Regions from separate parts of the Terrisporobacter glycolicus ATCC 14880 genome, predicted to be linked through region 3. Evidence: riboswitches for the same ligand, from Rfam matches in the RefSeq annotation. Region 3 holds a riboswitch; each other region holds the start of a gene.

Region 1 (6,032 bases), 1.1 Mb from region 3:
AAATTTGTTAAATTATTAAAAAATGAAAAAGTAGAAAAAGCAATTGATTGGGTAGAAGAAAAAGGGTTTATGCTATTATTTTTTGCTTATGCTTGTCCATTTTTACCAGCTTGTGTGGTTACAATATCTCAAGGATTAGCCAAAAGACACACTACAGACTTTGTATCTGCAGTAGTAGCAGGAAAATTAGTTATGTTTTTTATAGTTAGTTATATAGGAAAAGACATAATTGGTTTTATAACAAATCCTTTGAAAGTATTAACTTTAATTTTAATAACATTTTTTGCTTGGAAAATAGGAAATAAACTAAATAAGGATTTAGATAATTTTGAAAAGAAAAGAATGCATGAAGAATAGGCAAAGGTCTATTCTTCATTTTAATTTTAAATTTACTTTGCACCCATTATTCCATCAACTAATATATCTATATTGCAATTTAAAAAATAATCATTTATATCAATATTATTTAAGATAGCTTTAATACTATTTTCATTATGATTTATATTTTTTAATATATCTTCTATATAAGAAACATCCTTTTTACCAAAGAAATCTCCGAAGAATTTTATCTCATTAATTAGTCCTTTTTTAACATTTAAACTAAATTCTATATTACCACCAGGGTACTTAATTTCATTATTAAGAGCATACTTAGGTGAATGACCAAAATTCCATTTCCAAGTATTATATTTTTCTTCTGCTAATTTGTTAATTTCATTTATATCTTGTGCACTTAATTCGTAGAGACGATTATTTTCATCCTGGCTATTTATAAAGTTCATTAAGTAATTTTTAAACTCTAAAACAGTCATATTTTTGTCTAAATGATTACTAATATTTGTAACACGGGATTTAACAGATTTTACACTCTTTCCTTTAAACTTAGATGGTTTTACTTTTAACGCACTAGATAAATCATTTATTTCAGATGAGAATAATAGTGTACCATGATGCATTACCTTATTTTTATAATTATACTGGGCATTGCCTGAAAACTTTTGATTATCAATGAGTAAATCATTTCTTCCTGAAAATTCAGCATGTATATTTAAAGTTTCTAAAGCATCTATTATTGGCATAGTAAATCGCTTAAAATCACTAAAGGTATTATCATTACATGAAATAAATGTAAAGTTTATATTACCTAAATCATGAAAAACAGCACCACCACCAGATTGTCGTCTTACGATTTTTATTTTATTTTCTTTTACATACTCATAATTAATTTCAGATAATGTATTCTGATTTTTGCCTACAATTATAGCGCTTTCATTTCTCCAGAGCATAAATATATCTTCAGTAGTATTTTTTAAAAAATATTCTTCCATAGCCAAGTTAAAGTAAGCATTTGTACTAGTATTATTGATTAACAGCATAGTCTATTCCTCCATAAATTTTGTAATCAGATATTTTACTAATATTCAACAAAATATGAGAATTTCCTTTAATAAATATTAATAATTAAAGAATTTGTCGCAATTTTCATAATCATAGAGAATGAAAATTGAAGGAATTGTTAAAAAAAAAAAGAAGATAGTAATAATCAGTATATAGGGGGGAATAAGATGAAAAAGATAATTTATATTATTATTTTTATAACTTTTTGTAGTTTATTAGGATGTGAAAATGCTGATACTAAAAAGGCTATAGATACTTTTAGTGAGGAAAAACTTAAAATATATTCAGCAAAAGATTCACAAAAAGTAAAAGAAATATTAAAATCTTATGGAGAATCCAAGAATTTAACAGCTGAAAAAGCAAAAAAAAATAATATTGTAGTTATAGAAGATGAACAAATAGTAGCAAATAAGAAAATATGGAATAATTTTTATAATAATAGTAAAAAGAAAAAAGAAGATAGTGTGTTAATAGTTCAATATACTGAACAAGAGGACCCAATACTGACTTACTTATCCTGCAAAGACAATAAATTCTTTATGATTGAAGATGACTCTAGAGATCAGTATAGAGATGATAAAGAGGAAGATTATTTTGAATACAGTTTTAAATATTTAAAATTATTTCAAGAAAATAAGAAAACTTATGTATACTTATTAGATGATAATAAAATAACTTTAGATGAGCTTAATTACTCTTTACTAAGTTCAAATATATCAGATTGGATACCTTATGGCTTTGTATTTTATTATATGAATTCATAGATGATTACAGTAAAAAAATATAATTTTGACAATTTGAACAAAATGTATTGTATTTGTAAAGCATATATTATATACTGTAAAAAACAAGTGAATATATAGGTAGAGGTGCAATATTTATAAGTATTAATAATGAGGTAGCACGATGATTTATTAAAAAAGGAAATATTGCCGAAGCGTATAACTGAGGCTTTAAGGTTATATAGCTGGGTGTATATAAAATATGTATACAACTGTCACTAATTTTAGTGTTGAGCTATCATTGAGAAGAACTAAGAATATTTTTAGTATGTAATTTTAACCTTGATGAAGCCATCAAGGTTTTTTTATTACAAAGAAATTAATATTTTTTATTAAAAAATATTAATTTTCAACTACTTAATGGAATAATGGATTTATGTTATAAACCATTATTAACATGAGCAAAGCAAATTTTATTAAAAATGACAAAACCCTGAAATATTCACAACTATCACATAGGGGGAAATAAAATGAAAAAAAGAAATGTAAGATTATTATTAATGACAACTATACTGATTTTAATATCAAGCGTAACGAGTTTTGCAGCTGAACAAGATATGGCTGTAATAAATGCACAAAAGTATGGACTATTAACACTATTACCACCACTTGTAGCTATTATTTTGGCTTTTATAACTAAGAATGTTATAGTATCTTTGGTTATTGGAGTTATGTCAGGTGGATTTTTATTAAACTTAAATAGTATAAATATTTTCTCTGCGCTATTTAATGCATTTTTAGATTTAGTAGATAGAGCTGTTGGAGCATTAGCCGATCCATGGAACGCAGGAATTATACTTCAAGTTCTAGCAATAGGTGGAGTAATCAACTTAGTTGCTAAAATGGGCGGAGCAAAAGCAATAGCTGAATCACTAGCTAAAAAAGCAAAAAGCGCAAGAAGTGCTCAGCTTATAACATGGGTAGCAGGACTTTTAGTATTCTTTGACGACTATGCAAATTCATTAATAATAGGTCCGATGATGAGACCAGTTACAGATAAAATGAATATTTCAAGAGAAAGACTTGCCTTTGTAATAGATGCTACAGCAGCGCCAGTTGCAGGAATAGCAATAATTTCAACTTGGATAGGTTTAGAAGTTGGACTAATTGGCGATGGATTTAATGCTATAGGAGTAAATACAAATGCATTTAGTGTATTTTTAAGTACATTACCATATAGATTTTACAATATATTAATACTTGGATTTATAGTTATAACGGCAGTGCTATTAAAAGAGTTTGGACCAATGAGAGAAGCAGAGTTAAGAGCTAGAAGAGGAAATACAAATTTAGTTTCTAATAAAGATATAGATGAAAAAATAAGTAATGAACATAGTGATTTAGAACCACTTCAAGGAGTTAAATTAAATATATGGAATGCTATAGTACCAATAGGTATACTAATAGTTGGATCATTATTTGCATTTTACTACAGTGGTTATACAACAATAATGAGTGGAAATGATGTAAGTTTAATCCAAATATTTAATAACTCACCACTATCATTTGTAGCAATAAGAGAAGCATTTTCTAATGCTGATGCATCTGTAGCGCTATTCCAATCTGCTTCATTTGCAGGTGTAGTTGCTATAGCAATGGGTGTATGTAAGAAAATATTTACTGTATCACAAGGATTAGATATATGGGTAGATGGAATGAAAACTTTAGTTATAACTTGTGTAATACTAATATGTGCATGGTCACTTTCGTCAGTAATAAAAGAACTTGGAACAGCTAGATACTTAATACAATTATTATCAGGTTCTGTACCAGCTTTTTTATTACCAAGTATAATATTTGTACTAGGTGGAATAATTTCATTTGCGACAGGAACATCTTATGGAACTATGGGTATACTTATGCCACTGACTATTCCGCTAGCTCATTCTATAAGTCCAGATATGTCTTATATAATAGTTTGTATAAGTGCAGTGCTTACAGGTTCTATATTCGGAGACCACTGCTCCCCAATATCAGATACAACTATACTTTCATCAATGGGAGCTGGATGTAATCATATAGACCATGTTAGAACACAAATGCCATATGCTTTATTCGTTGGAAGCATAGCCATATTATTTGGGTATATACCAGCAGGAATGGGACTTCCAATTTATTTAATAATCCCTTTAGCATTTATAGCAATGTTTATAGGAATACAAATACTTGGAAAAAGTGTAGATATAGATGAAAAGGAAGAAAATTTAATAGCTTAATTTATTATAAAATATAAAAAATCCCTTTAGATTGTTAGATACAATAATTTGAAGGGATTTTTAGTATTTAATTAATAAATTCTCATGTTCTTGTCATAGGAGTAGGTGGAGTTGGTAGTTTTTGTGTAGAGGCCTTAATAAGGGCTGGCATAGGAAATATAACTATAGTAGATTATGCAAAGGTTGAAGAAAGTGATTTTAATAGACAATTACCTGGATTAAATTCTAATTTAAACAAAGATAAGGTTCAAGTAGTAAAAGATAGATTAATAGATATAAATAAAGACTTAAATATAAATGCAGTAAACTGTGTTTTTAATGAGGAAAGTAGTAACAAAATATTTAGTCAAAATTATGATTATGTTGTAGATGCTATAGATATGGTTTCATCAAAACTTCAATTAATTCAACTATGTTTAAATAAAAGCATACCAATAATAAGTTCCATGGGTATGGGGAATAAGTTAGATCCCACAAAGATAGAAATTAATGATATTTCAAATACTCATACTTGTCCATTGGCTAAAGTTATGAGAAAAGAACTTAGAGATAGAGGAATAGAGCATTTAAAAGTAGTATTTTCCACAGAGCAACCTATAGAAGTTAAGGAAAAGATATCAAATGGCCATAGAATACTACCAGGAAGTATGCCTTTTATGTCTTCCTGTGGAGGATTGATAATATCATCTCAGGTTATAAAGGACTTACTTGATATAAAATAGTTTGAATTTTAAAACTAAAATAGTAATAATTTTAATAATAACCGATTAAAACTATTACTATTTTTATTAGAAGGTATAAAAAATTATCTTAATAACATTCCTATAAATATATAATAATAAATTTATTTCTAAAAAGTTTTTGTTTTAGAAAAATTTTTTTGTGATTTATCTTTATAAAAATCCAAGTAGATACAATAACATAAATGACAAAATGGGACTATATATAGAAAAATAGCATATGGGATAAATTTGTAATTACTTATGCCTAAGACTGAAGTAGGAACGAGTGCAGCTATGCACCATGGGATTAAGGCAGATGTAACGATTGCGGAATTGGAAAATTCCATAGCCATATCTTCATTATTATAATTCTCGTAGCTATTTTTAAGTGTTTCTATAGTTAGAATAAAAGCTATAGTTTGGCTACATCCAATAGATGCAATTATTAAGCCAAGAAATAAGGTTACTAAAAATAACTTACTCTTATTTAGTTTTATTTTTTTCAAATACGTCTCTAAACCATTAAAAATATTTAATCCACTAAAAAATCCTGTTAAACAGCATGAAATAATAATTATATAACAAGTTTTAAGCATGGAAATAATGCCACCGCCCTTAATAATATTTGATAAGGATGAAGAGGCTTTATATCCAAATATAATATAATTACACAAATCTATCATAGTTATTTTTTGAATAATAAAGCAAATTATTATTGAAGCTATTATACTTATAGTTATTGATTTTGAAATTGAAACTTTTTTTAACGATAAAATAATAATTATAATAGCTGGTATTAATAAAATAAAACTAATATGAAAATCATTGTATAAAGTTAAACTTAGTGAATTGTCAATAAAAGTTAAAGGATTTTTAAAGGAGAATAATAAATAAAAAATAATACTAACCATAGT
Region 2 (6,032 bases), 440 kb from region 3:
TCTAATTCATAGAAATTATCTACTACAAACACTCCTACACCTAACTCAACACCCATTCTAATCTCATCTATTGTTTTGTTATTTCCATGAAATAATATTTTCTCCATAGGAAAATTAGATTTATAAGCTGTAAATAATTCTCCGCCAGAAACAACATCTAAATATAATCCTTCTTCATCTATTAGATTGCACATATATTTAGGTAAAAAAGCTTTCCCTGCATATGCAATTTTATTATTATTTTCTTTAACCTTAAAATATTTATTATATTCTTTGCAATTATTTCTAATTAATTCCTCATCAAATACATAAAGAGGTGTCTCGTATTTTTTTGCTAAATCTAGTGCACTTACCCCACCTATGTATAAATTACTATCTTTTATTTCCATTGTGCCATGAAGTTTCATATTATCCTCCTATTTTATAAATTAAATTCTTTTGCTATTTCTCTTATTGCCACTTCTTTCGAAGAAGAGTTTATTGCACATGTAATTCTTATTTCAGATGTCGTAATTAATTTTACAGCTATGTTATTATCACTAAATATTTTAAACACCTTCGAAGCAACACCACTAGTATTTTTCATGCCAAGACCTACTAAAGAAAACTTTGTTATTTGTTCATCTATAACAATACTATCCCTTGGTACAAAGCAACCAACTATTTGTTCACATTCCATTAAATCATCCTTTGGTATAGTGAATGACACATTTACTTTCCCATTAAATGGCGCTGTCTGACTTATCATATCAATACTAACTCCATCTACAGCTATTTTTTCAAATAATTTAGATACATCTTCCATATTTATATCTACTATTGTTATGGCTGCATCTTCATCACAAGTTGCAAGACCTGTAATAACTTTATCCTCTAATTTCATTTCTTTATTCCCCCTTATGTATGTTCCTTTAATATCACTACAAGATAATCCTACATATAACTCCACATTATATTTTTGTGCCAACTCCACACTTCTCGAATGCATTACTTGGGCCCCTAAACTTGCCAATTCCAACATTTCTTCATATTCGATTTCTTTTATTTTTTTAGCTTCACTAAATTTTCTTGGATCTGTAAAATAGATACCATCAACATCAGTATATATTTCACAAATTCCTTCTAATTTTACAGCCAAAGCCACAGCTGAAGTATCTGAGCCTCCCCTTCCTAAAGTAGTTATATCTCCTTCATCATTTAAACCTTGAAATCCTGTTACTATTACAATCTTCCCACCATCTAAACTTTCATTTATTTTACTAACATCGATATCATCTATTAATGATTTTCCATGAAGTCCACTAGTTTTAATATTTAATTGATAAGCATTATAACTCACTGCTTCACATCCTAAAGAGTTTAAACTCATTGATAATAAAGATGCAGATATCATTTCACCAGTAGACATTAACACATCCAGTTCCCTTTTGTCTGGAGATTTAGTTATGTCTTTTGCTAAACTTATAAAATCGTCAGTTGTATCTCCCATAGCTGAAACTACAACAACAATCTTAGCATTTTTCTTTTTTCTTTCTATTAATTTACTTGCAATAAGCTTAATTTTTTCAGTACTAGATACAGAACTTCCACCATACTTTTGAACAACTACTTTGCTCACTATTACCACCCCTTAAATTATGAAATTGCATAAAAAAAAATAAAACGCCCAAAGGTATACTTTGGACGTTAAAATTAGCCATAGTAAACCTTGTAGCTCAACACTTAGAAAAAATTCGCTTCGCTCATGTCGCCAACGACCTTAAAAACAGATCTGTTGCTACATTGCTCTTACGAATAAAAGTGACAGCCTTATACATGTTTTGCATAAGTCCAGATAGCTTATATGCCTATAAGCTACCTTCGGCTGTAATTCCTTTCCTAACATATAATTGCTTGCCAGCTATATGTTAGTACTATTAAGTACAGCGCCTCTACCTTAGGTTCTTATCTTTTTTTATTAATAATATATTAATAGCATAACATACTTTAAGATGCAATAAAAATCATAAAACTATTTATTTATTTTACAAATAATTAAATAATCTATTCAAAGATGTATCTAAGAAATATATATGTTCATTAATATTACACTTATTATGCTTTTGTTCTCTAGAAGATATAACAATAACCTTTGGTACCATAAAAAATGGTATGGTCGAGTTATCAATATCATTAGAAATATTGCTATACTTTGAACATCTAAAGCTTTCATCCAGTTCAATGTCTATTAATACTTGTAGTCTTTCTCCATAGGGATTTATATATTCTATAAATATATCATAAGTTTCATCTCCTACTTTTGCATTTCTATAAAATCTAACAGTTTCATATCCTGCACTATTTAATCTAATTGCAATTTCAGAACCTAGTAACATTTTTGTTAAACTCTTTCCCTTTTCAATATTACTTCCATTTAGATAATAAACTCCTGAATTATCTTTAAAATTTGTATAGTTAACATTACATGGAAACTTTCTCAAAGTATAATCATTACACATTTTTCTCAATGTCCTCTTTAGGGGTTTTTTGCCATTTCTTTTTTTACTATTAAATACTTTTCCCACTTGATTTTCTGTGACGCATCTTACTCTACTTACTAAATACAAAATATCTTTTTCTAATCCCACCATAGTCAATCTCCTTGAAGCTGTTTTTACCAAGTTGTACTATATTATATTAAAATCACTTAATAAAATTTACAAATAAAAAAAGGAAGATTAAAATTTTCTTCCTTTTTTTGTTAATATATTCTATTTTATATTACTCAGTTTTTTCTTTATTATCAATTTTTTCACTATTTTCTTCTTTATTTGCAGTTTTTTCTGTTTTTCCAATATTAATATTATCAAACTCTGCAATGCTTATTATATTTGAATCTGTTTTATCATAAGATATACTTACCTTATCTCCTACCATTGTTAAAGGTAGCTCTGAAGATATTTTTGATGTCCCTGTAAATATTAATTCTTTATTATTTTTTAATGTAATATAATATGTTGTGTTTCCACTTTTTACATCTTGGTTTATTCTAGATACAGTTCCTTCTACTTTTTGTAAGTTTTCACTTGTGTTAAAATCAATATCGTTCCCTTTAGATTCTAATGCTTCTTTATAATTTTTATAGGCATCTTCTTTTGTATCTCCCATTCCTATTATGCTATAATCTTCAACAGATACAAATGCTACCATTTTTACAAGATCAGCCTTATCTTTTAAGCCTAGCACATATGTTGGCTTTCCAAGAATATTATACATAACTGGGAAAGTTGCTTTATAATTTTTTTCTTGTACTTTTCCTTCTGCAGTTGTCATAGCTGCAGTTTCTGTTGCTCCAGTTTGCATATACAATTTTGATTCCTTTGTTCTAGAATCAACTAACATAAATCCTACTGTTGATTCATCTGCTCCTGCCGAAGTAATTCCTGTATACCAATATGATTTTCCATCTTTTCCATATACTAAGGAAGTTCCCTCTGATGGTAGTAATACACCTTCTTCAGATATTACTGAATTTAAAAATCCGTTTACATATAGTCCCCAATTATTTATTTGGTCCACTATAAAGCTTTCTGGTTGTATTCTATCTACCCACTTCGGTGTATCTTTAATTGAGTATATTTTAACATCTCCACTTTGAGCATCCACAATAGCTGTTCCTACTGCATTTGATCCTCCATATCCAACAGCATGTTCATATAAAGTTACAACCCAATAAGGCTTTCCATTGTCATCAATTTCAAAATTAAAATCAGTCATACCATATTTCATACCACCATTTAGATAAACATGTCTATGTAAATCTTGTAAGAAATATGCTTCTTCTTGATATACTATTTTAAGTTGTTTCCCATCAAGGTTTTGAACTAATCTCACGTCTTGCGGATCACTTGCTGATACCATAATATAACCATTAGTACCCTCTAAATTAGTTATCCATTTTATAATATCTCTATGCACGAGAGGTGCAATCCAATATAATTCCCCTTTAACACTTTGTATTGAGTAGTCACCAACTTTAGATATACTTCCTATTGCTGGTATTTCCCCAAGTTTTTTTTCTCCTAATTTTATTGCCATATCTTTGTCTACAATTCTAATTTTATCCACACTTACTGGACTCACATCTTCTGTAAAAACACTTTCCTCTACTTTTCCAAGTAAGTCTTTATAAGAACTAGCTCTAAATATAGGAGATGTTACAAAGAATGGAATAATAATAATTACAACTAACAAAACACCTGCTATTAAAAAGTTATTTTTTGCACTTTTAGATGTTCTTTCTCCTCTATCAAGCATCATGTCAAGAACACCAGCTAAAACAAAGAATAAAATTAGCATTGTAAATCCTGATGTGAAATCAAACCTCAGTACTGGTAGTTTTACAAATGCATAAATAGCTACTATTAATAAAGCTATCCCATAAGTTTTAAATATTTTTTTCATTTTTTCTCCTTTCCATTATACCTCTTATTACTATTATAACCTTTTTTTTACATGTTTAGATTAATAAATAATATATAATAGAAAATAAAAAATTACCATAGTAATATATGGTAATTTTTAACAAGTCATATGACTTAGCATATTTCTTTCATTTTTAATATTATAATTACATAATAATCCTTCGTATTCTAAATTAAGATTTTGGTTATTATAAAAGTCCTCCGGCTTCACTAGTGATGGCGACTTATCAAATATATTAATACCACTTTTATAAAGCATATCTGCCACAAAGTGTGAACATACATATCTATATTCTTTTTCTCTTGATTTATTAAATGATAAATATACTAAAGCTTTAACATCATAATTATATCTATTTCTATTGCTGTTTACTTTCATTATATTTTTTACTAATTTTTCATAACTATAATAATCAACATTTAATGAATATACTCGGCATAGCGCATTTTGCTTTATTTCATATAAGCCTTCATTTATATTTTCTTCTACAAAACCTGCAAATATAGGTGTTTTAGGATTTAATCTCCCAAATGAATACATGGGTGATAAATCTTCATTTAAAGATAAAGAAATATGAGCATAGGGACTTTTACTAACTTTTCTTATTAAATAAGATAAGAGAGTTCCCGTATAAGTTGTTACTATATAAATTTTTCTCATTTCTGCACCCCCAATTTTCTTACCTTCTGATTTTATCATAATATTCAAATTCATTCAATTCATATTTAGCTTTATTATTATTAATAATGGACAAAATATATGTACTTTTATACATACTTTTAAAAAAATTGGAAATATTATATAATTTTTTTTATATAATCTTAATAAAAATATTGATTTTGTTTAATAATGTTAAATATAATAGTTATTAGCTACCAAAATATATAAATATACTTTATTTTTTTTCCATATTGAATTAAAATTAATAATATGATTATGATAGAACTTATTACATATTAAAATTAATAAAATGAATAGAGAGGTAAAAATATGTCAAACGAAACAATTTCAAATAATTTTATAAAAAACATAATAGTTGACGATTTAGAATCAGGAAAACACGATCATATAATAACTCGTTTCCCGCCAGAGCCAAATGGATATTTACATATTGGACATGCTAAAAGTATTTGCTTAAACTTTGGATTAGCTAATGAATTAAAGGGAACAGTTAATATGAGATTTGATGATACAAATCCACTAAAAGAAGATGATGAATATGTTAATTCAATAAAAGAAGACGTAATGTGGTTAGGATTTAATTGGAATAACTTATACTTTGCATCTGATTATTTTGATGAAATGTATAAAAGAGCTATTATCTTAATAAAAAAAGGTAAAGCATACGTGGACGATTTATCTGCTGATGAAATAAGAGAGACTCGTGGGACTTTAACTGAGCCAGGTTTTGATAGTCCATATAGGAATAGATCTATAGAAGAAAACTTAGATTTATTTGAAAGAATGAAAAATGGTGAATTTGAAAATGGTAAAAAAGTTTTAAGAGCTAAGATAGATATGTCTTCTCCTAATATAAACTTTAGAGATCCTGTTATATACAGAATTTC
Region 3 (6,032 bases):
TAGTGCAAACTCTTTACTTGAAGTTAAAAATATTATTATTCCACTATATCCACGATTTCTTAAAATCTTTGCTGTATCAATTCCATTAATACTTTTCATTATTATATCTATAATTATTATATTGAATCTATTTGGGTCTTCTTCTATATCAAAAATTAAACTTTCACCATTCCTAAAGGTTTCAATCTTAAATGCATAATTATGCTTATATGAAATTTCATTTATCTTATGTGAATAACAATCTAAAACATCTATTTCATCATCACATAAACAAATATTTAACATTTGCAACACTCCTAAATGTAAATTTATTATAATTTAGCAATCCAAAATAAATATTGAATTTCTTATTTATAATATCAAATTTATTTAATTAGTACATGAATTTTTTTATTATTTCAATATTTGACATGGAAAAAGGCTGTATATATACAGCCTTTAAAGTAAGGAAAAGTAGTAATTACTGATCCATATTATCACTTTTTCAATTTTTAATTGGATTTTATCATTCACTATTGTATGTATTAGGTATATTATTCTTTTCCAACAAATATATCAATACTATGATTTTTTTTATATAAATAAAAGTTTTATTTTATTAATTAATTGTAAATTGTAAATTATACTATGTAGAAAATTATTCATCCTTGGTGGTAGAATTTTTAGTTGTGTTTTGGAAGAAAAAATAAGTATAAAAAAACACTTATTTTTTCTTGCTGAGCCGCTGCAATTACTCCAAGTTTCAATCCTTGTTTTAATGGAATTCATTCTTATAGTAGTACGACCTCAAGTAATTGAAATAACTAGCTTTCAATTATCCAAGTCTTGCAATATGACTTTTTATAATAATTTTATAATAACAAAACTTAAATACTAATTTCTTTTTTAAAAATCACTCTATTGTTAATTATATACTTCTTAAAGTATAAATCAACAATAATTCACATAATAAAATTTCTTATTTTTAATTTTATAAGCATATTTTTAACTTTCTCTTCTATCTTTAAAGTAAAGCAAAAGAAAGCATGTACTTTCCAATAAGAAAATACACGCTTTCAATTATATCTGCTTACTTTTCATCAAACATCTTACATAGCCTTTTTCTTATCTTCCAATCTACCTTCATTGGATTTATTATAAGACTTTTGCGATATAAATCTTATGGCAAGTCCCATACTTATAAGAATTACTGGTCCACCATAGGTTTTTACTATTAGTAAAATAGCTTCTGTTCCACTAGATCCAACGACATAGTCAAGACCTGCTCCCAAGAACCCTGTACAAGATAGTACTAAAGCTATTCCTGACATAGTGTAGGCAAGTACATCTGATTTAAAGAATTTAAAATCAATGTTTTTATTATTTTTTCTAAATGACATATATGCACACATAAGGATTATATATGGTATAACAACTGTTAAAGCTGATAAGTCTGTTAACAATTTAAAGAATGCATCTATAGACTTTAGTCCAAATAGTGGTATGGCTATTAATACTATTAATATTGCACATTGGGTCCATAGTGCGTTTACTAATGTTCCATCTTCTCTTTTCTTAACTAAGAATTCTGGGAATGTTCCCTTTGGAACTTCTCCAAACATAGCTCTTATTGGAGACTCCATCCATATTATATAAGCTGCTATTGATGTTACTAAGAATATCGCCGCATATATTTGAACTACTATTTTTCCATTTATTCCAAAGTTGTTTGCTACTATACTATAAACCACATACCCTGCATCTTTTATACCAGCACTTTCCAAAACTTCTGGTGATGCTATTAATTGTACAGCCACAGAACCAAGTATATATGATAATGCTATAAGTATAGTTGCTATAACCATTGCTTTTGGAAATGTCTTTTTAGGATTTTCTGTTTGTTTTATATATGTCCCTGCAACTTCTGAACCTGATACTGCAAATAGCAACCAAGAAAAAGTTGAGAAATAACTTACATTAAATTTTGGAACAACTGTTTCCACACTAAACTCAGTTGCAGAAGGTGTTCCGTTAAAATATCCAACTACAGTCATTACTATAAATATTATTGTTGCTGCTAGAGTAAATTTCCCTCCAAAATCAGCCAGCTTAGAGAATTTACTTACACCTATTGTTGCTATATATGTCATAGCTATACATATAAATATTGATAGTATTGGCAACAAATAAGCATTGGAATCAGTAAATACGTTTCTTCCAAGTAAAGCCCATGATGCTGCTACAGGTATTCTGGAAAAGACCATTTGTAGATAGAAAAGTATACCTATAAAATAAGACCATGTACTTATGAATGCCCATTTTTCACCTATTGCTTGTTCTACCCAAGTATAAATTCCACCGTCTTTGTCTTTGTTAAAAGATGCCATTTCAGCTATAACTCCACACAGTGGTAAAAAGTATAGTACTGATACTATCACCCATGAAGGTATAGCAGTTGCCCCTAAATATACTGCGTTACTTGCGATGTTAGTAAAATTAAAAGTAGGAACAAATATAAGCATTACTAATGCCCATAATTTTATTTTTTTATTTTCTCCCATGATGTCTCTCCTCTACAATAGATATTTCCCATATAAAAAATTTGCTTGGCTCGAATGACGTGTTAGTGAATTATGTTGCTACCACTTTGTCAACAACCTTACTCGCGTCAATAAGTTGGTTATTGTAATTTATCTATAAATCAGAAAAACATAACTTACAATAAAAAAAGCCTTGAGCTTAACACTCAAGGCTACGTAAATACAAAAATACACTAAAATGGATACAGTATATTTAAGTATATATTATCCCTTAAATGATAGCTCACCACAAAATAATTTGTGACAGTGATACAGATATTCTCTGCATCCCCAGCTGTACAACTTTTTAGCTTCAATTATACAACTTCGGCGATACTTCCTTTCCTAGTAAATTTTTATGCTTTTACTAATTACTAGTACTATTAATTACCGCTCCTCTATCTTTTTTATACTTAGTTTAAATTTATGTATTAATTATACGCCATTTAATGAATTTTGTAAATGTTTTTCACTAAATTTAATTAAATTTCAAAGCAATTTTTTAAATTAACCATGAAAACTAAAGTACCAATATTTGTTATTATCTATAATACCTTTCATTGAACTTCTCACATCTATCAATGGTAATTGTGGCAAGACTTTGGTACATAAAAAGTTTATCCTTTCTAAGCCCCTTTTCTTTTGCCATTTTTTCCTCAACCCATTGAACTTGCTCTTTTTTCAACTTATTAAATAAACTTTTATCCAAATTTGTTTTTAAATCTTTATATAAATTATTTAACATTTCATCACTTAACTCATAAACTGCTTTTGCACTTTCAACGTCCTTCATATCATAAGATCTTAGAGTCTTTATTAATGCTGCTTGATATCTAAATATACCATCTCTTTTAACTGCTAAATCTTTAGCTTCTTTAGCTTTATTTTTATAATCATTTTTAATATTTTTAGCTGTTTTGCTTTCCTCTTTAGCCTTATCTTTTACTGTCTTTTTCTTTTCTTTTTTTGCTTCTTTTTCTTCTTTTTCTTCTTGGTCAGGATTATTCTTTAAGTTTACACACTTTTTCTTTAAATCCGTTGCAGCCTTTTTTATTATGTCACTTTCACTATTTATTGTTTCTATTGATGCACAAAGCTGTATTGCCACATCGTAGTGTTTCTTTTCCTTAGAATCAATTGCTTCTATTAAATTATTTGTTTGCTTATAAAGTGCATTTGCTTCTTCTTCATTATTATTTTCCTCTTTTGCTAAACCAAATAAGTTCTTTGCTTTATCGTATTCTTCATTTGTGGCTGCTCTTTTCCCATCTTCTAAATATTTATCATAAGATGATGTATCCTCTTTTTTGCTACATCCTACAACAAATAAACATAATATAGTTAATAGCATTATTACTTTTTTCATTTACTCAATCCCTTCTTGCTTTACAAATATTTCTATTTTATATATTAATTATATTAAATATTTTGTTGAATATCTATATATTTTATAGAATTAATATATAGTTAGTCATAATAAAATCTTTAAGTGCAAATAAAAAAGCCTAAGAGAAAATTAAATCCCTCAGACTTTTTTATTATTGTATAGTATTTAAATGTTTATAAGGCGTCATCAATTCTGTCATATCCCTTATCATCCTTATGGTTTGGTATAATGCTTCCTATAATACCTCCAATGATTGCTGGAATAATCCAGTTAAATCCTAAAGTACTAAGTGGTAATTTATTTATAAATGCAATTTCGAAGCCCATGTTATTTGCAACTGTAAGAATACTTACAAGTAGTGCCACATATGTTGCTCCTTTAAATGCATTGTCATTTTTAATTTTGTGACCAAATAAAGTCATTATTACTAAAACTATTGTTGCAGGGTAAATAACTGATAATATTGGTGCAGAAAATTGTATTATAGTACTTACACCAAAGTTAGATACTACTGCGCTAAATATACATACAACAATAACTATAGTTTCATATTTTAAAGCACCTTTAGTTATTTTAGTAAAGTATTGTGCTGTTGCTGATACAAGTCCTATAGCTGTCGTCAAACATGCTAGTCCAACTATTATTGCTAAGACTACTTTTCCTGGTTTTCCTAATAATTGCTCTGTTATGCCAACTATTAGTGAAGTTTGGTTTATATCTTTTGGGCTAACTCCAGCAAATTGATGAGCCACAGTTGAACCTAAATATGTTAAACCTCCATATACTATAACTAAGGCTACTGCAGCTACAAGTCCAGCTTGTAAAGTTAATTTTATCTTTTGTGATTCTTCTGTATATCCCTTTTGAGTAAGAGAAATAATTACAACTGCAGATAGTGCTATTGCTCCTAATGGGTCCATTGTTTGGTATCCTTGAGATATACCTTCAGAGAATATATTGCTTATTACTGGTGCTTCATTTAAATCACCAAGTGGTGATACTACACCCATTATTATTAAAAATATTAATGCTATTAACAAAGCTGGCGTTAAGTATTGTCCTATAATGTCTACTACTTTAGATGGTTTTATTGTAAGAACAAGTGTTAAACCAAAGAATAAAACTGAGAATAAAATTGGGCTGAATCCACCAAAAATTGGTTGTATTCCCATTTCAAATGTTGTTGCACCTGTTCTAGGTATTGCTAAAAGTGGTCCTAGGCAAATCATTATTGCTGTTGCCAGAATAAATGATAACCTTTTCCCAGTTCTTCCTAGTACAGTGTTTATATCTCCTTGGCACTTGGCTGCTGCCATTATTGCAAGTAATGCTAAGCCAACGTCTGCAATAATAAAACCTGTAAAACCAGTCATCCATCCACTACCACTTACTACACCAAGGTATGGTGGAAAGATTAGATTTCCTGCTCCAAAAAACATTGCGAATAGTGCAAATCCAACTACAATGATGTCCTTCTGCTGCCTTTTCATGTTAAAGCCCCCTTAAAAAATTCATTTATGTTTATTTATCAATTAAAAAAAATTATACATTTCTAAGTTCTTAACGTCTATAATTTCTCAATTATTTAACATATATTTATCATTTGGAGTGATTTTTAACATTAATTTAACCATTATTTTAAAAAACATAATAACATTTCCTACCAATGAAGGGTGCATTTATTTTAAAAGCGCCCCTCAAAATCTTAATATTACTAATTTCTACATACCAACGACTATTTTTGTAGAAATTTCATCTAAATTTTTGTTTACAACGTTGTGTAAGTACATTTCTCCACCAAGTTTTTCATTAAGTTCTATCATTTCTTTGCATCTTTCGTGCACATCATGTAAACTACATACTTCTCCACTGCTCATTACAATATGAACAACACACTCTGGAAACTTGGCTCTCATTTCTTTAACAAACTCTATTCTTTCTTCACTATATAATTCCATATCTTCATAGAAGTAAATGATTTTTTTACCATAAGCTTTGAAAACACTATTTATGTCATTTTCATCAAAACCTATCATACTTTTTTCTTCATCTTCTAAAATTCCTAAAAAATATTGCAGAGTTTTTTC

What was found. Region 3 has a riboswitch for lysine ahead of TEGL_RS07265 (amino acid permease). Riboswitches for the same ligand answer to the same signal wherever they lie in the genome.
Region 1: it holds a riboswitch for lysine, as region 3 does, so the genes downstream of both, TEGL_RS13000 (Na+/H+ antiporter NhaC family protein) here and TEGL_RS07265 (amino acid permease) in region 3, are expected to answer to the same signal.
Region 2: it holds a riboswitch for lysine, as region 3 does, so the genes downstream of both, TEGL_RS09580 (aspartate kinase) here and TEGL_RS07265 (amino acid permease) in region 3, are expected to answer to the same signal.

What each region holds. Positions count from the first base shown of each region.
Region 1 is NZ_CP117523.1:2,613,650-2,619,681, reverse strand. Features, by position in the region: gene TEGL_RS13015 (TVP38/TMEM64 family protein) at 1-357, shown strand, start outside; gene TEGL_RS13010 (lipoate--protein ligase) at 390-1,376, opposite strand; gene TEGL_RS13005 (DUF4362 domain-containing protein) at 1,566-2,162, shown strand; lysine riboswitch at 2,255-2,426, shown strand; gene TEGL_RS13000 (Na+/H+ antiporter NhaC family protein) at 2,651-4,396, shown strand; gene TEGL_RS12995 (tRNA threonylcarbamoyladenosine dehydratase) at 4,471-5,118, shown strand; gene TEGL_RS19835 (Na+/H+ antiporter NhaC family protein) at 5,247-6,032, opposite strand, start outside.
Region 2 is NZ_CP117523.1:1,920,471-1,926,502, reverse strand. Features, by position in the region: gene lysA (diaminopimelate decarboxylase) at 1-407, opposite strand, end outside; gene TEGL_RS09580 (aspartate kinase) at 422-1,618, opposite strand; lysine riboswitch at 1,740-1,942, opposite strand; gene TEGL_RS09575 (hypothetical protein) at 2,025-2,630, opposite strand; gene TEGL_RS09570 (hypothetical protein) at 2,761-4,443, opposite strand; gene TEGL_RS09565 (hypothetical protein) at 4,561-5,124, opposite strand; gene TEGL_RS09560 (glutamine--tRNA ligase/YqeY domain fusion protein) at 5,455-6,032, shown strand, end outside.
Region 3 is NZ_CP117523.1:1,480,481-1,486,512, reverse strand. Features, by position in the region: gene TEGL_RS07270 (LytR/AlgR family response regulator transcription factor) at 1-285, opposite strand, end outside; gene TEGL_RS07265 (amino acid permease) at 1,089-2,540, opposite strand; lysine riboswitch at 2,791-2,967, opposite strand; gene TEGL_RS07260 (lysozyme inhibitor LprI family protein) at 3,100-3,924, opposite strand; gene brnQ (branched-chain amino acid transport system II carrier protein) at 4,119-5,435, opposite strand; gene TEGL_RS07250 (hypothetical protein) at 5,667-6,032, opposite strand, start outside.